3 regions of the Paracerasibacillus soli genome follow, and region 3 is predicted to be linked to each of the others. Evidence: riboswitches for the same ligand, from Rfam matches in the RefSeq annotation. Region 3 holds a riboswitch; each other region holds the start of a gene.
What was found. Region 3 has a riboswitch for cobalamin ahead of ACFFIS_RS17335 (acyl-CoA thioesterase). Riboswitches for the same ligand answer to the same signal wherever they lie in the genome.
Positions count from the first base shown of each region.

Region 1: another riboswitch for cobalamin. It lies ahead of ACFFIS_RS15140 (LPxTATN C-terminal sorting signal domain); the one in region 3 lies ahead of ACFFIS_RS17335 (acyl-CoA thioesterase).
Region 2: another riboswitch for cobalamin. It lies ahead of ACFFIS_RS06905 (ABC transporter substrate-binding protein); the one in region 3 lies ahead of ACFFIS_RS17335 (acyl-CoA thioesterase).

Region 1 is NZ_JBHLWL010000061.1:118,987-126,817, reverse strand. It holds gene ACFFIS_RS15155 (ABC transporter ATP-binding protein) at 1-790, opposite strand, end outside; gene ACFFIS_RS15150 (energy-coupling factor transporter transmembrane component T) at 781-1,650, opposite strand; gene ACFFIS_RS15145 (DUF4430 domain-containing protein) at 1,920-2,804, opposite strand; gene ACFFIS_RS15140 (LPxTATN C-terminal sorting signal domain) at 2,917-5,100, opposite strand; cobalamin riboswitch at 5,355-5,544, opposite strand; tRNA gene ACFFIS_RS15135 (tRNA-Glu) at 5,979-6,053, shown strand; tRNA gene ACFFIS_RS15130 (tRNA-Thr) at 6,086-6,158, shown strand; tRNA gene ACFFIS_RS15125 (tRNA-Tyr) at 6,209-6,293, shown strand; tRNA gene ACFFIS_RS15120 (tRNA-Gln) at 6,303-6,374, shown strand; tRNA gene ACFFIS_RS15115 (tRNA-Lys) at 7,049-7,121, shown strand; gene ACFFIS_RS15110 (hydroxymethylglutaryl-CoA reductase, degradative) at 7,456-7,831, shown strand, end outside.
Region 2 is NZ_JBHLWL010000022.1:46,250-54,080, forward strand. It holds gene ACFFIS_RS06885 (PepSY domain-containing protein) at 17-556, shown strand; partial or broken gene ACFFIS_RS06890 (carbohydrate ABC transporter permease) at 953-1,318, shown strand; gene lacZ (beta-galactosidase, LacZ type) at 1,338-4,367, shown strand; gene ACFFIS_RS06900 (ROK family transcriptional regulator) at 4,444-5,628, shown strand; cobalamin riboswitch at 5,888-6,134, shown strand; gene ACFFIS_RS06905 (ABC transporter substrate-binding protein) at 6,318-7,316, shown strand; gene ACFFIS_RS06910 (FecCD family ABC transporter permease) at 7,279-7,831, shown strand, end outside.
Region 3 is NZ_JBHLWL010000067.1:105,647-113,477, reverse strand. It holds gene ACFFIS_RS17360 (HAD family hydrolase) at 1-616, shown strand, start outside; gene ACFFIS_RS17355 (DUF2935 domain-containing protein) at 675-1,421, opposite strand; gene ACFFIS_RS17350 (leucyl aminopeptidase family protein) at 1,705-3,078, shown strand; gene ACFFIS_RS17345 (DUF4083 family protein) at 3,079-3,294, shown strand; gene ACFFIS_RS17340 (Cof-type HAD-IIB family hydrolase) at 3,385-4,248, opposite strand; gene ACFFIS_RS17335 (acyl-CoA thioesterase) at 4,533-5,021, opposite strand; cobalamin riboswitch at 5,154-5,345, opposite strand; cobalamin riboswitch at 5,489-5,685, shown strand; gene ACFFIS_RS17330 (ribonucleoside-diphosphate reductase subunit alpha) at 5,788-7,831, shown strand, end outside.

The DNA.
Region 1 (7,831 bases), on a different contig from region 3:
TTTCTAATAGTTTCGGGTTTCTCTCCTTTTTCATATACAATTGGGATATGGATGGTACATAGGATGAAAAGACTTCATCTTGTTGTTGGAAAGCAGAATAAATGACATCTTTACTTGTTCCTTCATATATAATATTCCCTTGCTCCATACAAACTACATGATCGGCAATGGAAAATAATTCTTCTAACCGATGCTCCACAAGTATAATCGTAATCCCCATTTCCTTATTCATTCTTTCTAGCATTAGAATGAAGTCTTTCGCTGCCACAGGATCTAATTGGGAAGTAGGCTCGTCCAATAAGAGTAGTGTTGGTTTTAATAAAAGAACGGATAATAAATTTAACATTTGCTTTTGTCCACCGGAAAGTTCAGATGTTTTCGTTTGTAAGAGGGACTCCATTCCAAAAAAGTGAACAAGCTCAGCTAATCGTTTACGCATTTCTAACTGCGAATAATGTAGATTTTCCATATTAAATACAATTTCTTGCATGACGTCATCCATAATGATTTGATTTTCTGGATCTTGAAAAACAAAGCCAATTTCTTCAATTAGAATACGGTCATCCCATTCGTTTAAAAGCTTACCCCTATATAATATATCTCCAGTTACGTGACCAACCGGTGCAATTTCCTTCTTTAATAATCGGAGTAATGTCGTTTTGCCACAACCGCTAGGACCACAAAGTAGAACAAAGTCTCCTTCCTTAATATGGAGGGAAAGATTTTCTAGCGTATTTTCCTCCGTGTCGGCATACTGAAATGAGAGATTATTTATTTGAATCATCGCCATCTTAATTGCTCTCTCCCTTCCACAAGTATTGGAAATGAATATAACATAATCATACAAATATAAAGGAACCAATCAAGTGAATAAATATGTAATGTTCCAAGTTTTGGATAGATGAGGATTTTCCCATACCCTAGTAATCCTCCGGAAATACATATGATAAATAATAAACTAAGTGTCAGAAGCCATCCCCAATCCCTTTTGGTTATTTGAAAAGGAATGTAGGTGCTTTTCCTTCCGATTCCATATCCTCTTGATTTCATGGAGTCAGCTGTTTGAATGGCCTCTTCCAATGACCATGTTAACAAGATTTGTGTAAAGACCATCCCAGTTTTAGCCCGTTTTATAATCGATCCTTCCACCATACTGATTCCTCTTATGCGCTGTACGGCGGTAATTTCCTGTAGACGTCTTTTTAGCAAAGGGACGAACCGAATTGCTAGCATAATTAAAAAGGCAGTACGTGGCAAAAACTTAGAAAATATGTATAGGAAACGATTACCGTTTAAGATCAAGTTAAAGGATACAAAGATAAGTAGTATGAGAGCAATGGATAAAGCCATTGTCACACCATATATTGTCGCTTCCAATGTAACCTGTTTTCCTCTAAAGTAAAACAAAATATTTGTACCTCGGGAAACTAAAAACGGATTAAGCACGATGATAATTGTTGCCATTATGAACAGTGCTGGAATCCATTGTTTAAGCGCCAGTCCACGATCATGTGAAATATTTACGAATACGATGAGTAAAAAGGCCGTACATAAAAATAATGGATGATTGAAGTAAAATGCCAATGCACCTGTGTATATATAATAAAGAAACTGTACATATGGATGGTACCCGCGAAATCCACTTTCCATCGTTCCACCTACTTTTTAATCCATGAAAATTCATTCAGTAGTGTATCATGTGCATGCTGCTACTGAATGTACCGTAAAGAGATGATTTAATTTAAAAGGTTGCTTAAAAATTTGGCGAAATAATATATCTCTTTATAAAGCCGGCAGTTCCAACGTCTATGGTCATTGCGTTACACGAATCCTAGACGTTAGGAACATAGCCGACGGGGTGCTTTATGAACATACATTCAAAATGTTGCTGAAAATATCATCGACTGAATATGTTTATCTTATGGCGTTGGACATTTCCCATCTCTGCGGACAGGGGCTAAGTCTGCACCAATGTCCTTCCCTAAGTCCGTTGTGTATATCCATTCCACGCGGTCACCAGGGCATACTGGTACAACCCCGGCGCCACGATCTGGGAACACACCATTGATACGGTACATCCAACCACTACCCTGTCCACGATCAAATTCATAGACATTATCAATACCTTCTACATAAGCAGTTGCCCCTCTGCCACCGCGATAATCCATTTGGATTTTTCTTTCGCGGGTTATTCGGATTAACGCTTCTAAAACCGTATCGCCTTCATCTAGGACTGCCATTTCTGTTGGTGGTAAGGGGACTTCGTTATCCGATATAACAATAGAATAAACCATTGTGCTCGTCTTCTGTTTTGCTGGTTCTGGATCTTCCTTCTTCTCCTTGTCAGACTTTTTCTCCTTGTCCTTTGTCTTGTTAGTAGAAGGAGACTTTTTTGTATCTGATTTCTTCTCTTTCGTTTTTTCTTTGTTTTGTTTGTTCGATGAAGGGCTACTAGACGTTATATCTTTGCTTTTTCCTTTCGTGTCGGTCTTTTCTTTAGACGATGATTCTCCACTGTCAGATTTACCCTTGCTGACTGTTTTATCTTTAGAAGAACTTGTTTGATTTGACTTTTCGTCTTGCTTTTTTACAGTACTTGCATTATTCGGTTTATTGCGGTCTGTTTGTTCTTCTTCCTGACTATCCTTAGATGCTATTTGGTCATCAGTTGAATGCGTTAATTCTATGCCATCTTTATCTTCCAGACCCGTTGGCTTTTTGAATGAATCAGCACAACCTGCTAAACTTAACATGATGATTGCAGACACGATAATAGTAAATAAAATCTTTAATGGATTACGCATGCAGTGTCCTCCTTGTTTATTAAAGATATTTTCGCGCCATTATATTTTATGGTTACTGTCTATTTTAACGGGGATGGTATTCCCGTTAATTTACGTTCTATTTCATTCCATCTTAAATAATGTGCTTTTTTCGAACGTACAGTACAAACATACCAATCATAACGAGCATTGTTCCTATGAAGAAGAAATTGTATATGTTTGTAGCTGTTGCTGGTAATTTATCACCTTGATTCGTGTCTGTTGGTGCTAATGTCGTTTCTTTGTCCTTGTCCGTTTTCCCTTGTAAATTATCATTGTCATGATTTCCGTTGTTCATTTCATCTTGATTATCATTATCTTCTTTTACTGTCTCTTCGCTGACACTAACCTTTACTCGTAAGCTAGTTTTCTCGGATTCATTACCAAGTTTATCAGTAGAGATAATTTCATAGAGATATTCTTTGCCGGGCTGTACATCTGTATCGATAAATTCATGTTCATTTCCCTTTATTGTTTGTAGAAGTTTACCATCTCGATAAAGGTCATAGGATGCTATTCCTGATGGATCTTCAGCTGAAAAGTCTAACGTAACTTGGTTATTTGTCGTTGATTTACTTTTAAGCTGAACGTTAGTAGGTCCTTCCGTATCCATAAACACGCCATAAGTTGAAAAATGATTGACATCAACTATGATTACATCATCTTTCATTTGCCCCCATCCACCGGCATACTGCCATTTTCCAGTTTCTTCATTGTAATGGTAGACCCCAGTTTTTTCCTTTTCGCTGTTGTCATATACTCCCATCGTTAATGTAAACACGCCTGCTATTTGTTTATTCTCTGGGTGCTGGAATATAAAGTTAAATGCGTCTCCAACTTTTGTTAGTCCATCGTGATCCCATGCAGACTTTTCAATCAATAGAGTCGTCCCTTGTGGAATATTATCAGGTAATACGACTTGTGTATTTGAACCTGCTATTACGATTCTTTCATAGCTTGCTACAGGTAATGCTTCGCCAACTTCAATCGTATTTGTTGCTTGATATATTACAATATATTGGACTGAAGTTACTTTTCCACTATCACTTTCGGCATGTATAGAAATTTTGTTTTCTCCTTTATTTAATTGTACTGTATACTGCCCGCCATTTGCGGTTAAGTCTTTGCCGTTTAATTGTACTATTGGCTCAAGCTGTTGATCGCCAGCTTTTGCTGAAACAGTAAAGGTGATTTCGGATGATGTGATAATTTCTCCATTGTTTAACCCTTTTACACTGATTTCTGGCGTAACATCTTCAACTGGTGGTGTCGGGTCTTTGTCATGATTTCCGAAGTGATAAAGCGGACCATTGCCCTCAAGAAATAGTTTGTAAGCAACTAATGCTTGTAGTGCTTGTTCTGTTGCCATAGAATTAGACGACGTATCTTCAGCGGTATGCTTAAATCCACCATCGTCAGCTTGGAAACTTAATAAATGACTGATGACGTGATTGCCGCTTTTCGTAAATAACTCACTTGTCGGGTCAATACCGTAAGAAGTTAAACCGATGATGACTTGTGATGCAGCCTCACTCGTAATTCCGCCAACAAAATCACCACCATCAAATCCACCATTTTGCTTTTGAATCGATGATAGCCAATTGGTAGCCTTATCTAAAGCCTCCTCTACAAGTGGTTGATCTTTATATGGACTTAGGCCTATTAAAGCCATTGCTGTAATATCAACACTCGGAGAACCAAAAGCTTCATTTAAATTCCAACTACCATCTTTATTTTGTGTACGTAACAATTCATTGACTAAGCTTTGACGTGTCCAACGTGCATCATCTGGTACGTCGAATGATTTTGTGTCAAGTGCAATTAGTGCGAATATCGGACCGTTATTTCCTTGAAATGTCATCGTGTCAGCGCCACTTCGATGATCTGGACTATTATAAATGAGCTCGATTAAATTGATGCCATCAATGTTTCTTGGGTCTTTTTCTATTGCAACAGCAGCAATGGTTAAGCGCTCAATATCAGTAATTTTAATGCGACCGTTATCTAGTCCTCTTATAATTTGACTTTGAAAGTTGGAATGAAACCAATCTTGGTAGGATGCTGGAACTTCTTTACCAGCCTTCGCTAAACCTATTGCTTCCCATTCACTTATAACACCTTCGTCTTTATTAATCATGTATTCGCTAGCTTTATCAATCGCTTCATCAATCGTGTGAATATCAACTCGTGCTGTAGCAGTAGCTAGATTGGGCAAGGCTAAAAATAAAGTAAGTAAGATTACTAAACTAGTACTTATTATTTTTTGAAACTTTTTCAATGATTTACCCCTCCAATGGTTACGCTTTCAAAATAGGTTATTATCTTCTGTAGTAAATTTTGATTTGCAAGTAAAAGTGTTGTGTTCTTTTCAATCAAACTTTCATCAGATTCTTTTCATACAACAATAAAAAATACACCTCCTAAATTAGAGGTGTATGCTTATGCAATGCACAGCAGGGCTGTACGATATGTGTATAACTCAAAAAGTATGCAAGTTATATTGTATAAGCAATCCCTCCTATCCTCGTAGGTCGAATCGTATAAAGAAAGGCAGGTCTCCTGGCTCATCATCATCATTTTCTATCACCTTCCCATCGTTTGACAGTGGCATGGATAGAAAACTCCTATTTACAGTGGCGGGACCGCGCCGGTTTTGCACCGGACTTCCCTTTTCATGATTCTAGACAAATATCTAGAATCAACCTCTCTTCTCGTATTCAATTACTTTTATTCTAGAATAATAAAACTATTAAGTCAATAATCCTCGGTAGGATTAGAGAAGGTATTCTAAATATTAGAACGTCAAAATTTAAATGTAATAATTGTGATAATAAATGAATGCACTAAATCCAAAAGTGAAATCTAAATATTTGTAAGGAGACAAATAGTACATCCAAAACTTGCTAATATCCTCTGTTTTGAAGAGCAATTTATTATGGTGTGATAAGTTTCATAGGAATTCACGTTGTCATGACACTACTCTAATTATCAATAAGTTAAAGAATATTAGGAGAGGAGTGAAGGGTTTTAAAAACTTATGAAATCAATGTTTTTGTTGAAAAATGAAGAGAAGTATAAAAAAAGTTTATTAAACCCCTTTACAAAATGTGAAATAGTGTATATAATGAAAATCGTTGACTTGAGAAATTACATAGTGGCCCGTTGGTCAAGCGGTTAAGACACCGCCCTTTCACGGCGGTAACACGGGTTCGAATCCCGTACGGGTCACCAAGTATTCTTGATGTTAGCGTGAACTATTATATGCCGGCCTAGCTCAATTGGTAGAGCAACTGACTTGTAATCAGTAGGTTGGGGGTTCAAGTCCTCTGGCCGGCACTTTTTTTATTTTATGTATAAGAACAAGCCATCTTGTAAAATATATTTATGGAGGGGTAGCGAAGTGGCTAAACGCGGCGGACTGTAAATCCGCTCCCTCAGGGTTCGGCAGTTCGAATCTGCCCCCCTCCACCATATGATTATTGGGCTATAGCCAAGCGGTAAGGCAACGGGTTTTGGTCCCGTCATTCCTAGGTTCGAATCCTAGTAGCCCAGCTTTTTTGTGTTTATTTTTAATGCATGGATCAAAACAACTGTTAACTAAAGCAAAGCGGAGCATCATTAACATCACGAGCCATTAGCTCAGTCGGTAGAGCAACGAGCAATACATCTACTGAATCAACTACGAGTAACCGAACTTCCCATCACTTCTTGAATAAGCATGAAGGAAGTGAGGTATGGCACGCACGACCTGTAGGAAGCGGGGCATCATTAACATCACGAGCCATTAGCTCAGTCGGTAGAGCAACGAGCAATACATCTACCGAATTAACTACGAGTAACCGAACTTCCCATCACTTCTTGAATAGGCAAAAGGAAGTGAGGTATGCCACGCACGACCTGTAGGAAGCGGAGCATCATTAACATCACGAGCCATTAGCTCAGTCGGTAGAGCAACGAGCAATACATCTACCGAATTAACTACGAGTAACCGAACTTCCCATCACTTCTTGAATAAGCATGAAGGAAGTGAGGTATGGCACGCACGACCTGTAGGAAGCGGGGCATCATTAACATCACGAGCCATTAGCTCAGTCGGTAGAGCAACGAGCAATACATCTACCGAATTAACTACGAGTAACCGAACTTCCCATCACTTCTTGAATAGGCAAAAGGAAGTGAGGTATGGCACGCACGACCTGTAGGAAGCGGAGCATCATTAACATCACGAGCCATTAGCTCAGTCGGTAGAGCATCTGACTTTTAATCAGAGGGTCACAGGTTCGAATCCTGTATGGCTCATCATGAATATAAATTGTCCACTATATATTTAAAAAAACTACATGTTATTACCCAAATAAACAAGGTCGTCTGAAAAACAACCTTGTTTATTTGCATTTTATAGTGTATTTTAACATAATAGATGGGAGAATTTATTATAGACTTTAAAATGTAGTTCAAAAGGCCAGGTAAAAATATCCACCTTTATGAACTCGTACTGAAAATGTATCACTTCTACTGCATAATGTTATGTTTTATATTATAATTTATATATCTTAATATCTTTTACGAATAAACTATATTGTTACATGCTAAATAGAAGCATGATCATGACAGAAAAAGAGGATGAATTCATATGAAATCTTCTAGAATCCCAGGCTTTTATAATAAGACCGTTACAGAACGGACTGAGATTCTAAAGAAATGGAACGATTTTTCTGATGAAGATATTGCGGTATTATCATCTGAAAAATCATTGCCAATAGATATTGCAAATAATATGATTGAAAATGTAGTTGGGACCCTTCCTCTTCCTTTAGGTTTAGGACTAAACTTTTTAATCAATGGAAAAGAGTATATCGTCCCAATGGCTATAGAAGAGCCCTCTGTTGTAGCATCTGCAAGTTATATAGCGAAGATTATTCGCGGAGCTGGTGGATTTACGACAGAATCGACAGGTAGAGTCATGATCGGGCAAATTCAAGTAGTCGGTTGCCCTGATTTTCAACTTG
Region 2 (7,831 bases), on a different contig from region 3:
AAATCCTCTGTTGATTGTGGTTTTACTTATTATTATATTTGGTGTAAAGAGAGGAATAAACAGCATGAAGAAAATGAAAAATGCACATATATGGATAGGATTAATTTGTTCCATATTTATTCTAATTGAATCGATTACAGGTCTAATCATGAATGAGCCGTGGTTAATTGGGCAAAAACAGATGGAACAAAGGGGTGGATCTCCACCAAATCAAATGATGCAACCTAAACAAGAAGATAATAACGGCAATTTAAATCATAGGTTTGATGAAACAGAAGCGCAAGATTCGGAAGTTACAAACGGACAAGGTGATAATGAAACTGAAACTGGGCCGGGAGAACTATTAGATCAAAGAGAACCTCAATCACAAGGAGGTATTATGGGACTTGTGAGACGTATTCATGAAGGTTTGACTGGTAATTCAAATCTAAATTGGCTGAATGATTTAGTTACGATTACGTTTATCATTGTATCTGGAACCGGAATTTATTTATCAGTTAATGTTTTAAAAAATAGAAGAAAACAACGGAAAGAGGATAATTTTATTATAGAGTAAAATGAGATAAAAGAAATGGTTCGTATTGTAATAAATTGTAGACTGCATTTTGAAAGAGAGTAAAAGAAAAGGCTTGGCTTTGTACAAGACGTACTAAGAGTCTTAAAAAATAGTCCTAATCATCCATTACCGATGATTAGGGCTTATTTTAAAATAAACTATTTTCTAAGCGAAATGACCATCATAATCATGTTGACAAAGTATAGCGTATACTTTACATTAGTTATAATAAAACTTATTAATTAAATTAATTAATATATTTAAATATGGATATTTTGTAACTTCGTGCTAGTAGAAATATTAATTAGTGAAGGTGAAACATCTCATCTCAATATACGCTAATAAGATATGAAAGCACTTACATAAGGTTCGTGTGTTACAAATCTGATTGTTACAATCTTCTTTTTCCGCCAAAACACAAAGATGTTTGCAAAAGAGTTAGTTGAGGCAGGGAGAATAGATGGTTTAAGCGAGATAGGTATTTTTTTTAGAATATACATGCCGTCTATGAAAGCATCATATGCGGCTGGTGCGATTATTACTTTTATGAATAGTTGGAATAATTATATGTGGCCATTAATTGTTTTACAGTCACCTGAAAAACAAACGGTACCATTACTTTTATCTAATTTAGGAGCTAGTTATTCACCCGATTATGGAATGATGATGCTAGCAATTGTGATTGCTACATTGCCGACAGCACTCATTTTTTCCCTCATGCAAAAACATTTTGTAGCTGGGATGATGGGTTCTGTGAAGTGAAAATTATATAGGAGTGGATATGATGTCAAAACCAAGTTTAGATTGGCTATCAGATTTAAATACATTTGCAGTTAATCGGCTTAAGGCCCATTCAGATCATAAATATTATCAATCAATGGTTGAAGCAAGACGTGGAGAAACAATGAAGTTTCGTGAAAGTTTAAATGGGACATGGCAGTTTAGTTATGCCGTCAATCCAAGTAGTAGGGTAGAAGGATTTCAACATATGGAATACGATTGCTCTGGCTGGCAAACGATTCAAGTTCCTGGTCATATTCAGTTACAAGGCTATGGGAACCCCCATTATGTAAATAAAATGTATCCTTGGGATGGTCATGAGGAGCTAGTTCCACCTGAGGTATCCGAGGCGCATAATCCAGTTGGAAGTTATGTTAAATATTTTACTATTCCAGATAGAATGGTAGATCAGCCTTTATTTATTTCCTTTCAGGGGGTAGAAACAGCATTTTTTGTTTGGTTAAATGGCCAGTTTGTAGGGTATAGCGAGGATAGTTTTACGCCTGCTGACTTTGATTTAACCCCATTTATTCATTCAGGAGAAAATAAATTAGCGGTAGAAGTTTATCAACGTAGTACGGGTAGCTGGCTAGAAGACCAAGACTTTTGGCGCTTTTCGGGAATTTTTAGGGATGTGTATGTATATACAAAACCTGTTCTACACGTAGAAGACATTCATGTGAAAACGCATTTAAATGATTCATTTAGTTGTGCGAAATTGCATGTAGACATTCATTTATCAACTGTTCCAGTCGGTTCTAAGGCAAAGTTAATTTTAGAAGATGCAGAAAACAAGGTTATTGATGTGATGGAAAAGAACTTAGCAAGTTCCGAGGAGACGTTAACTGTAAGCGTGAATCATCCAAATTTATGGAGTGCTGAGTCTCCATATTTATATCAAGCTTATATTCAGTTATATGATCCATCAGGGGAACTGGTTGAAGTTGTACCGCAACATGTAGGATTTAGACATTTTGAATTAAAAAATAAACGAATGTACTTAAATGGTCAACGTATCGTATTTAAAGGTGTCAATCGACATGAATTTAATTGTTATCATGGTAGGGTAGTAACCGAAGAAGATATGATTTGGGATATTAAGACGATGAAACGGTTAAATATAAATGCTGTCAGAACATCACATTATCCTAATGATTCTCGTTGGTATGAGCTTTGTGATAAGTATGGTTTGTATGTCATAGATGAAATGAATTTGGAAACACATGGAACTTGGGAAAAAAGTGGTTATTTGGACCATGATGGAGCGATTCCCGGTAATAAATTGGAGTGGCAAGATATTGTGATGGATCGCGCAATTTCTATGTATGAACGGGATAAAAACCATCCATCTATACTTATTTGGTCTTGTGGAAATGAGTCATTTGGTGGTGAGGTACTTTATAATGTGTCAAATTATTTTAGAAAAGTAGATCCAAGCCGTTTAGTACATTATGAGGGAATATTTAACGATAGAGCTTATCCAGATACGAGCGATATGGAAAGTCAAATGTACGCAAAAGCCCATGAAGTCGAAGAATATTTGAAGAGTCAACCTCATAAGCCAATTATACTTTGTGAATATATGCATGCGATGGGTAACTCTGTCGGAGGGATGAAGAAGTATACGGATCTTGCAGATAAATACCCCATGTACCAGGGTGGTTTTATTTGGGACTTTATTGATCAAGGATTAATAAAAAAAGATAGATATGGAAAAGAATATCTTGCATTTGGGGGAGATTATGGGGATAGGCCAACAGATTATAATTTTTGTGTGAACGGCATTATCGAAGCGAATCGGAAACTTTCTCCAAAAACACAGGAAATTCGTTTCTTGTACCAAGACATTAAATTAGAGCCGAATCGTAATGGTGTGAAAATCATAAACCAGCGTTTGTTTACAGATACGAGTGATTTGATACTTAAATATTGCTTACTTTATGAAGGGGAGGAAGTTTTTTCCTCGGAAAAGCTAGTGAACGTAGTGCCAGGAAGTGAACAATTGATAGAGTTGGATTTTCCGCAAGATATAGATTTCCAAGGTGAATACGTCATACAGACGTCCTTTTTACTAAAAGAAAAAACAATGTGGGCGGATGCTAGATTTGAAGTAGCTTTTGGAGAATATGTCTTTAAAATAGGAGAACGGCATACGCTGAGCGATGGTGGTAATGAAGTTACCCTTGTGAAAGGAGATTATAATATTGGCGTTCAAGGTGAAAACTTTCATGCATTGTTTTCTCGCGAGGAAGGAACTTTAATTTCATTAAATTATAATGGGACCGAAATGATAAATCAGGCTCCTAAACCACTATTTTGGCGTGCGCTTACAGATAATGATCGTGGGAATCGTTATGCGTTTGATCATAGTTTGTGGTACGCAGCTAGTTTAGGCCAAAAATGTGTTGCCATGTCGATAGAAAAAGAAAAAACATATGTTACGATTAGTTTTGAGCATGCAATATCTATCCATCCAGATGTTTCAGTTAAGGTTTGTTATACAGTTTATCATAATGGTAAAATTAAAGTTAAGTCTATTTATCAAGGTGTGAAGGGATTACCAAATCTTCCAATTTATGCGCTGACGTTTAAAATATCTGCTGATTACAACCAGCTGGAATGGTATGCAAAAGGACCGGAGGAAAATTACAGTGATCGTGCTTTTGGGGCAAGGTTATGTCAATTTAAAAATACTGTTATGGATAATGTATCGACCTACGTCATTCCACAAGAATCAGGTAATCGGACTGGGGTTCGTCGTGTAGATATTACGAATCAGAAAGGTGATGGTATTCGTATTTCAGCTGTAGGTGAAGCCCTGGAGTGTAACGTTTCTCCATATACTGCATTTGAATTAGAAAATGCTTATCATCATTATGAATTACCTCCTATTCATCATACGGTCGTAACTGTTGCAGGAAAACAATCAGGTGTTGGTGGGGATGATAGTTGGGGAGCCGCAGTTCATGAAGAATATCAAATTCGTGCTGAAGAAACACTTCAATTTGAATTTATGATCGCACCAGTTTGATATGGTTGATGCCCTGTAAGGTTTATTTGCAGGGCATTACATATGTTATTTTAAAATATGTTTTTGGAGGAAAATTATGCAACGTGGTACTTTTCAATTAATGAAATCTGTAAATAAATCGCTGGTTTTAAATAAGATTAGGACGAATGAACCAATTTCTAGAGCTGAAATTGCAAAGCAAACAAAGCTTACACCACCTACGGTTAGTAGCATCGTCAAGGAATTACTCGAACAAGAAATAATAATGGAAAGTAATTTGGGTGAATCAAAGGGAGGTAGAAAGCCGACAATGCTTCACATTAATGATGAGGCATTTCTTATCATTGGTGCTGACGTAGGGCCGGCGGATGTTGACTGTGTTCTTACTAATTTGTCTGGAAAGGTTTTGTTTCAAACATCTAAAAAGCTTAGTAGTCAGTTAACTAATGACCAATTTTTGGCGATTTTAAAGAACTGTATTCAATCTGTAGTTGATTTTGTAGATAATCAAGAGAAAATAGTAGGAATCGGTGTTGCTATGCACGGTGTCGTCGATGTTGAAACAGGAACATCGCTATTCGCACCTAATTTGCATTTAACAAATGTACCGATAAAGGATGAATTGGAAAAAGAATTCGGATTTGATGTCAAAGTAGAAAATGACGCAAGAGCGATGGCGCTAGGAGAATCTTGGTTTGGTAAGCATGGAAAGATAAACAGCATGGTAGCTATTAATCTTGGGAGTGGTGTGGGAGCGGGTGCTGTTGTAGATGGCAAACTTTATCATGGTGCGCAAGATTTAGCAGGTGAGATTGGTCATATGACAATTGATTTAAATGGAACAATATGTGAGTGTGGCAATCGTGGTTGTTTGCAAACATTTGCCTCAGGTCCTGCAATTGTAAAACGCGCCAATGAAAAGTTAAAACAAGAAAATGATGACGAAATAAGTCCTACTGTTAATTTAACAGGAGAAAAAATATATAGGATGGCGGTTAATGGAAATCAAAATATGGTTCAAGTATTAAAAGAAACTGGTACGTATCTTGGTATCGGTTTAACCAACTTAATTCATATTATGAATCCAGAAGTAATTGTAATAGGTGGTGGGGTTTCTAAGGCCCAACAATTTTTATTACCAGCCGTACAAGAGACGATTGAAAAATGGGCTTTAACATCTGAAGCGAAACAAACGAAGGTAGTTGTATCACGACTAGGGGATCATGCTACTTTACTAGGTGCAGTATCTTTACTACTCGTAGAATTGTTTAGCATACAGTAAAGAAAGATACTAACAAAAATGAAGATTGATTTTAAAAATAGGGATATACTAGTTCGCTTTATCTTGTCTTTTTTAAAACTTAATGAACAAGATTCGAAGTATGCTATTCGTGATGGGCCAGAAGATCATTAGAAAATGGTAAAGGTTTGATATTTACTGTAGCTAAGGTGGAAACATTAAAAAAAGTGTGATATAACTTAGCTGATTTAAATTAAATGTGCTAAGTAAATTGTGATATACTAATTAATGTAGAAAAATTAAATATGTTGCGGAATTTGGTGTTTTTAATACTTAAAAGGGAAGTTTGGTGAAAATCCAACGCGGTCCCGCCACTGTAATTGGGGAAGAAGCTGTCGTTACCACTGTGTCTACGTACATGGGAAGGTGCAGTTTCCTAGCAGATTCAATCTGTATTCGTATTGTGAATATACTTAATACATATATGTGTATGTATCTCGTCATGATTTCCCCTGAGCCAGGAGACCTGCCAAGTTCTGACGCCAGTTACCTACGTGGATAGGGAGGTGTTTAGAAATAAAAGTAGGCTAGTTTTGTCCTAAAGCAAACAGTCGAAGTATGTATAACATCTCAACCACCTTGTTAGAGGTGTTTTATTTTGGACTTTTTTATTGAAGTTTTTACTTTATGATTCGATTTTCATACATCATACAAATATTGGAGGAAATAGGATGCGAAATAGTATATTTAAAAAACTGAATCTCTTTGTTTTGGTAATGTTACTAGCATTTGGGGTGTTAGCTGGATGTTCCAGTTCATCAGATGAAAATAAGGATAAAAATAAAGAAGATGTACAAACAGAACAATCTGATGCTGGAAATAGTTCGGAAGTAGCTTTTCCTGTAACTGTAACGGATGCAACTGGTGCTAAATTAACAATAGAAGAAAAGCCAGAAAAAATTGTTTCGGTACTTCCAAGTAATACAGAAATTGCATTTGCTTTAGGATTAGGTGATGAGATAGTTGGTGTTTCTGATCATGATAACTATCCGGAAGAAGCAACTAAAAAGGAGAAAATTGGTGGTTTAGAGCTGAATGTAGAAAAAATACTTTCCTTGGAACCACAGTTAGTTTTAGCTGATCAGTCTAATGATGAAAAAGCGTTAGATCAATTACGTGATTCGGGAATTCCGGTATTAGTCGTTAGTTCAGCCTCTAATTTTGATGGTGTTTATGATGTGATAGGCCTAATCGGTAAGGCAACTGGTACACATGAAAAAGCACTAGATATCATAACAGAAATGAAGGATAAATTAATAGCACTTGAAGAAAAGGCTAGTACAATAGAAGAGAAAGATCAGAAAAGCGTTTTTGTAGAAATTTCTCCATCACCGGAAATTTACACGACTGGAAAAGATACATTTATGGACGAGTTACTTACAAAAATCAATGCTAAAAATGCCGCAGAGGACCAGGTAGGTTGGCCTAAAATGAATGAAGAGGCGATTATTGCATTAAATCCGGATGTCATCATTACAACCTATGGTAGCTTTGTAGAAGATCCAGTTGCAGAGGTAACGGAACGTAATGGATGGAATGAGGTAACAGCAGTTAAAAACAAACAAATTATCGATGTGAATGAAGATTTAGTGAGCCGCCCAGGACCTCGATTGGTTGAAGGAGCAGAGGAACTTGGAAAAGCGATATATCCAGACATTTTTGCAGAGTAAATATTTATTTGCCTATTTCTTATTACTTAGTCTTTTAATAGGTGCTATGTTGATAGGTATTTCCATTGGGACTGTGAAGGTTGCGGTTGTAGACATTTTAAAAATTGTTTATGCCCACATTTCTCAACGACCGCTGTCCAATGAAGTGAATCCTATGTATGAAAATATCGTTATGAATATACGGATGCCGCGTGTTATTTTATCTGGTCTTATTGGGGCTTCTCTCGCAATTGCGGGAGCAGCCTTTCAAGGTTTGTTGCGTAATCCGTTGGCAGATCCTTATACACTTGGCGTATCCTCGGGTGCTAGTGTTGGTGCCGTCATGACGATTTTTTTTAGTTTATCTATCCCTTTTCTTGGCATATTTACTTTGCCAGTTGTAAGTATTGTTGCATCCTTTATCACAATCTTTGTAGTTTTATTTTTTGCAAAACGGATTGATCAATCGATGCGTGTGGAAACAATTATTTTGACAGGGGTTATTTTCAGCTCGTTTCTTGGGGCGTTCATTTCGC
Region 3 (7,831 bases):
TAATTCATTTTATGTCATGTTTGAAGCAGGACAAAAGGCGTTTAATTACAAGCAATGGGGAACTGTCGCAAGTTCTACTATAAAAGCTAGTGCACTCGGAGTTACGCGAGGAAAAGACGCGTTTCGTCATGCGTTTTTTAAAGGATTTGCAAAAACGTTTAAAGGTAAAACTGCTGAACAATTGGACATCTTTTTTGAGCAATTAGTTGAATTAGGGGCAGCAGATATTAACCATAAACTAGTTGAGGAAATAAAGCGACATCAACAACAAGGTCATGCTGTTATTGTGCTATCTGGTGCATTGAAGCCATTTTTGCAGGCATTTGTTCATAAAGTTAATCTAGATGTACATATCATCGGGACAGAATTAATGTTTTACCCAAATGGAATTTGTACAGGAGAGACCGGTCCAATCATTCATGGAAATGAAAAGTTAAGGCGTGTGGAACAATGGCTATACGAACATGCAAAAGATGATCAAGTAGAAGTTTGGGCATATGCAGATAGTAAAAGTGATATTCCGTTATTACAATTTGTTAACCATCCTATTATTGTTAATCCAAAGGCAGATATGAAAGAAATTGCTGATAAAAGGCAATGGCCAATTTTTGAATAAAAGGTTGTGCCAAAAATGACGCTGGGACATAAGGGGTCAGACCCCTTATGTCTATTATTTAGTTTGCAGTTTGAAAGATCTTCTTTATATAGTATTGTCCTTCACGTTCTATATGTTTAGCCAGTAGGAAGGTAAAATTATCTGGCGTATGTTCAACTTCCTTTCGTGTCAATATATCAAGAATAAGTTTTTGAAAGTCATTTATTTCTGCTTTTACATCGTGATTGAATTTTATTAAAGCAGGGAAAGTTTCCATATTTATTCTAAGATAACCATTTAATTCAACAGCTCTTAAATAGAAGTGTTCAAAAATTTTTCGATACTGTTCACATTGCTCTTTTAGCTTTACTTCTACATGATCTAAGCATTCGTTTATCATCTTGGCATGCGTTGCTGAAATACGAAGCCAAAGTAAATGATGATGGAGCTCATGAAAAGCTGGTGGTGTTTCACCATTTTTTAAGTAACGTAGAAGGTGTTCATACTCTTCCAGTTCGTAAGTCATATGATTCACAAATGTAGGGGTTAAATGAAAAGTGAGCTCGCCGTTTAATTGTCTTTTTATAATAGATAATTTATAACGCTTTAAATCACTAGTTATGTCTTCCGCCTCTTTCGCAAATGAAATCGCATTGGATGAATGTAATAACTCCACTTCATGTAGGAGGTCTGTGAATACATCTATAAAATATTTAGCAATTGCAGTATCTTTTTTATGAGATGGTGTAAAGGAATCATGGATGAAAGTTGCATGATCACGAAATACTTGCAACCAAAATGTATGTTCAAACATGGCTTGATGCAAATAGTTCGATATATCTTTTCACTCCTTTCTTCAGCCCATCAATTTATTTTATTCACGATGAAGTTGTCCTATGTACATGGAACGGTCATTTATATATTCTTTTTGAATACCATCATATATGTGTACATAAAAATGAAGGATAGAGCAATTCGGAAGTTATCATTGTAGCATGCAGGCAACAAACATTGTCGAACTTAAAAAACATTTGTAAAAAAAGCAGGAATTTCACTTCGTGTGGCGAATTAATATAGAATAGTAGTAAAAGTTTGAAGGGGGAATAGGAATGAAAATATCTATTATTAATTTCAATAACTTAGAAAAAGAAGAGCAAAAACAATATGTGAAAAAGAGCAGTGGAGATTATGTGGTTACATTATTATCTGATCAATTATATGTCGTTTTAAAAGAAGTTTCTGAGAAAAAGCAGACTGCTGAAAAAGTAAGAATGGTTGCGGGTGCTATTGCAAGAGATGTTAGTAAACGGGAGATAAAGCAGGCAATAGTAGCAGTTGAAACATTAACAGAGACTTTTCCACTTGTTGATAAAGCAGTGTTAATAACCGCATTTACTGAAGGATGGCATCTTGGTACTTATTCATTTGCTACATATAAATCAAAGAATCCGTTATCAGAGAAAACAGAACTAGTGATGGAAGATAATCACCATGTAGCTGACTTTGTAGCAAAAGGAAAATTACGTGCAGAGGCAACGGCATTTTCGAGAGATTTAATGAATGAGCTATCGAATGTATTAAATCCGCAAACATTTCCCGATCGACTTCAAGAAGAATACGCAAACACGGGAATAGGTGTCACAGTATTTGATAAAGCAGAACTAGAAAAACGTGAGATGCACGGATTATTAAAAGTTGGCCAAGGAAGTAAATATGATCCATCATTTGTAGAACTAGCTTATTGTGGCGATGATACGAAGCCATTAGTTGCGCTCGTCGGTAAAGGTGTCACTTTTGATACGGGTGGAATTAGTTTAAAAGGAAGCAGAGATCTAAGTAGCATGCGTATGGACATGGGTGGCGCTGCTGCAGTCGCAGGAGCAATGAAATTATTGGCGGAATCAAATGCACCTGTAAATGTTGTTGCACTTATTCCAATGGCTGAAAATATTCCTGATCAAGAATCTGTATTACCAGGCGAGGTCATTCAATATAAAAACGGCAAAACAGTACAAATTGGTAATACCGATGCAGAAGGTCGTCTCATTTTAGCAGATGGACTTATTCGTGCAGGCGAATTAGGTGCTGAATATGTTGTTGATATTGCAACGCTTACAGGGGCAATTGCTAATGCACTTGGCTCACGACTTGGAGGAGTGTTTGGTGATGAAGCATTGCAACTGGAAATGAAGAAAATTGGCGATGAAAATGGTGATTTTGTCTGGCCGATGCCTCTTGTAGATGACTATGAAAGCTATTTAAATAGTGATTATGCTGACTTTAGTAATATTAGCTCAAAAGGAGAAGCTGGTTCCATTACAGCTGCGTTATTTTTACGCCATTTCGTTCCAGAATCAGCCAAATGGTTACACGTAGATATGGCTGGAGTGATGATGAGTCGTGAGAAGGGTTATTATGGTCATTCTGCAACAGGATTTGGTGCAAGATTACTAGCTGATTTTACAGAACGCGTGTCAAAGTAAATGCACATGTTTCGTTTTGGTGATATGATCATACAATTAGTTTTTTTGTTACTTATCGTTTTATTCTTTACGGCACTTTTTGTGATGATTCGCTCCGTAATGAAAAATATGAGAGAAAAGAATGATCGTGAACAAAAGATTGAAGCAAAGCTTGACCGCGTGATTACGCTACTTGAAAAACTGACGATGAAAAATAAAACAACGGGCTGGAACTAAACAAGTGTCAGCCCCCTCAATTACTACATGCGGTATGAAGCGCTAAACTTTTGAGGGGGTCAGACCCTTATGTTCCGGTCTCGTTGTTTTCTATATTACTTGGGTACGAAGTATTTCTTCTATTGCAACAGCAACTCCGTGTTCTGCGTTTGTTTTTGTGATGTGTTTACAAATTTGTTTAATTTCTTCAGTAGCGTTCCCCATTGCAACACCACGTCCTGCCATTTTTAACATCGATAAATCATTTAAATGATCCCCCAATGCCATGACATCACGCATATCTATTCCCTTACTCGTAGCAAATTGTTGTAGTGCAATTCCTTTTTGTGCTTTTGTATCATTAAATTCTAAGCTAATCGACGAAGAGGCTGTAATGGCTATCGGTGTATCCCCTAATTCGGCTTTTATTTGATTGATTTTACTTTGATCGTTCGTAAAGACGAGGATTTTAAAAATCTCTATTTTAGAATCATGAACGATTTGATCAAAGTCACTTGTAAATGTTACGTTTTCATCTACAAATCGTTGGCGTACTTTTGCTTCAATATCAGCTGAGTCAACTTCATGATTCGTAGCCTGCATATATTCGAGCATAATTTGAATGAAGTCATCCCCATTTGTAGCTAACAGGCCTTTATTCGTAAACATTTCATAATATACTTGATGACGCTGACAACTTTGTAGAATGATTTTGGCATGTTCAGCTGTGAGTGGATATTCACTTACTACTTGTTTGTCTTCTGTATATGAGATTGCTCCATTTAAGGAGATGATAGGTAATTGTAAGTTTGCATGTTGTAGAGGCCGAATAGCAGATTCATATGCTCTTCCCGTAGCTACAACAACTTCAATACCTTGTTCTAATGCACGGGTTATTGCTGCAGCATTTTCTTTGCTTACTTCTCCTATTTCATTTAATAACGTACCATCCATGTCGGTAGCAATGAGTCTCATGTAATCTCTCCAGTCATTTTTTTATCAAAGGCTCAACTGACTGTAAGACCCAACCTCAAGAATGCTAGAATGAAAGAATATCAAGTGGAAGATCGACAGCCAGTATATGCCTGATTTGTTCAACTACTAATCAGTAGGAAAATGTTAAGAAATCCACTGATGAAAGTCTCACTTTATGTCCTATTTAACAGTAACATGTATTGCCTCACGTGTCATGGATAGTACCTTAAAAAGAGAGTGGTTTCTTTAGCGATATACTCCATTTTTTCCATATTCTATTATGATTAAGTTTGCGGTTTCTTTGGGTTAAAGGCTACCCGCTTTTCACGATGTTTTTTTCTTAATGGTGCGGATTCATGCAGTTGTTTCTCCGTTTCCGTTACCGGATAAACTTTTGGCACAGGTGTTGGTCTACCATTTTCATCTACTGCAACCATCGTTAAAAAAGATTCAGTTGTTAGTGTTTCAATATGTTTAATTAAATCGTGTGCGGTTACTTTTACGTACACTTCCATTGAACTAGTGCCTGTGTACGTGACGTATGCTTCTAATGTTAATGCATCACCAACTTTTGCTGATGATAAAAAGTCAACCGAGTCTATAGAAGCTGTAACTACTGCACATTGTGTATGCTTCATTGCTGTTAGTGCGGCTATTTCATCAATATAAGCTAAAACTTTACCACCAAAAATCGTATCAAGATGATTTGTATCTGGTGGTAAGACAAGGCGTGTTTGGACTGTTTTTGTATCTGTAATTGCAATTTTATCCAATGTCGTATCCTCCTAAATAAAAAACCTTCTTGTCATAAGAAGGTTCTTGTATGCGTAATCTACAAAAAATATATTTCATCTTAAATAATGAAATGTGCCGAATGCGCAACACCTTCCTATCTCCCGTAGGATAAAATGTTCTTCTTAATGGCAGGTCTCCTGGCTTTGCTTCATCGAAACTCTTTGAACCTTCCCATTTCAGATTGAAATAGTGGTATGAACCAAAGATTCTCAGCAATACAGTGGCGGGACCGCGTTGGAATTTAACCAAACTTCCCTTTTAAACTTGTATCTGAACAAGTCACCATTAAGCCTTATGAAGTTTTAAAATCTTAGTTATTAGTATAGCAGAGTACAAGAAAATTTGATAAGTGGAATTAATTCTAGAATGAATGATTGATTTTTAAAATAGATTATGTTACCCTATCTATACAACATATTGTAATAGATACATAATAAATCACTATATATTGTGTTTGTAGAAATGGTGACAGTCCATGTCTTAAAATGGGAATCTGGTCAAAGTCCAGAACTGCCCCCGCAACTGTATGTGTGTACAAACAGGAAATCCACTGTATGAAATGCTCAAAAGGCATTCATACGGGAAGGACCTTAGTAGGGATAATACACAAGTCAGGAGACCTGCCTATCTACATAAAGTTTCATTTCTTCGGGGTGAAAGAAAACGAAACGATAGGGGTTCATTCTATTTTTATAGGATTTTTCTGTCGTTTTTCGCACACTTTCGAAGGGTGGGCGTTTTTTTATGGGAGAAAATGAAGGAGGACGGAAAGAGATGACTTTAAAAGTTACTTTAACTGCGAAAGAAAGCCTGGAAAGGTTTATTGAAAAAGAAAAAAGGAATTTGGCTTTAGATTATACTACATATATGGAAAAGATTAATAGAGTGCTACAGGAAGAAGTTAGTTACGAAGATGCATTAGAAACGAGTATCTCACTAGCATTGGAAAATATAGACGAAGCAGAGCCCGATTGGACTTATTTAGCTGCGCAATTATATTTAGAAAAGTTATATACAAAAGCAACAGTGAATCGAAAACTTGATCCAGAAAAACCGTATGCAGGATTTTATGATTTAATTAAAATGTTAACAGATAAAGGAATTTACACGGAAAGTATTTTAAATAAATACGATAAAGAGGAAATCGATTATTTAGCAAAGCAAATAAATCCAGAACGTGATCGCCTCTTTACATATTTAGCTATCTACACATTAGCTACACGCTATCTAGCAACAGATCATGATAAAAGTCCTTATGAATTACCACAAGAACGTTGGATGATTATTGCAATGCATTTAATGCAAGATGAGGAAAAGACAAACCGACTTGATTATGTTATCGAAGCCTATTGGGCATTGAGTAATTTATATATGACAGTTGCAACGCCTACACTCAATAATGCGGGGAAAACCCATGGGCAATTATCAAGTTGTTTCATTGACACTGTCGATGATAGTTTACAATCTATTTATGATAGTAATACAGATATTGCAAAACTATCAAAAAACGGTGGTGGTATCGGTGTTTACATGGGAAAAGTTCGTGGGAGAGGAAGTGCAATAAAGGGCTTTAAAGGAATGTCAAGTGGTGTTGTTCCGTGGATAAAACAGCTCAATAATACGGCAGTTAGTGTGGATCAATTAGGAACGCGAAAAGGTGCCATTGCTGTTTATCTTGATGTTTGGCATACCGATATTGAACCATTCCTTGATTTGAAGCTCAACAACGGTGATGATAGATTGCGAGCACATGATATTTTTACTGGTGTTTGTATTCCGGATTATTTTATGGAACAAGTGGAAAATCGCGGGGATTGGTATTTATTTGATCCGCATGAGGTAAGACAAGTGATGGGCTTTTCATTGGAAGATTTTTTTGATGAAAAAAAGGGGAATGGCGAATGGCGAAAGCGGTATGAAGCTTGTATTGAAAATGAGGCGTTAACGAAGCGTGTCGTTCCCGCAATTTCAATTATGAAGCGGATTTTGAAATCGCAATTAGAATCAGGTACACCATTTATGTTTTATCGTGATGAGGTAAATCGTCGTAATGTGAATCAACATGAAGGGATGATTTATTGTTCTAATCTTTGTACAGAAATTACTCAAAATCAATCTTCAACAGAACTTGTCGCCGAAGAAGTAGTAGATGGATTGATAGTGAAAAAGTATCGCGCTGGTGACTTTGTTGTCTGTAATTTGAGCTCGATTAATCTAGGACGAGCAATTCCTGAAAATGTACTAGAAAGGTTAATTACCATTCAAGTAAGAATGCTTGATAATGTCATTGATTTAAATACATTACCTATCCTACAAACGACGTTAACGAATCAAAAATATCGTGCGATAGGCCTTGGAACATTTGGGTGGCATCATCTATTGGCAAAGAAGGGAATTCACTGGGAAACGGAAGAAGCGGTAGCATATGCGGATTCCTTATATGAACAAATCGCTTATTATGCAATTCAAGCAAGTATGGCATTAAGTAAGGAAAAAGGGAGATATCCAGTATTCGCGGGAAGTAAGTGGGAAACTGGCGCTTATTTCGATGAAAGGAACTATACAGATGCGAAATGGCAATCATTAAAACATGAAGTGCAAGAAAACGGTATTCGTAATAGCTATTTACTAGCAGTTGCTCCTAACTCTTCAACGGCGATGATTGCTGGTTCAACTGCAAGTATCGATCCAGTATTTAAGCCGTTTTACTATGAAGAGAAAAAGGATTTTAAAATACCAGTTACGGCACCTGAATTAACACCGAAAACATATGATGTATACCGAAAAA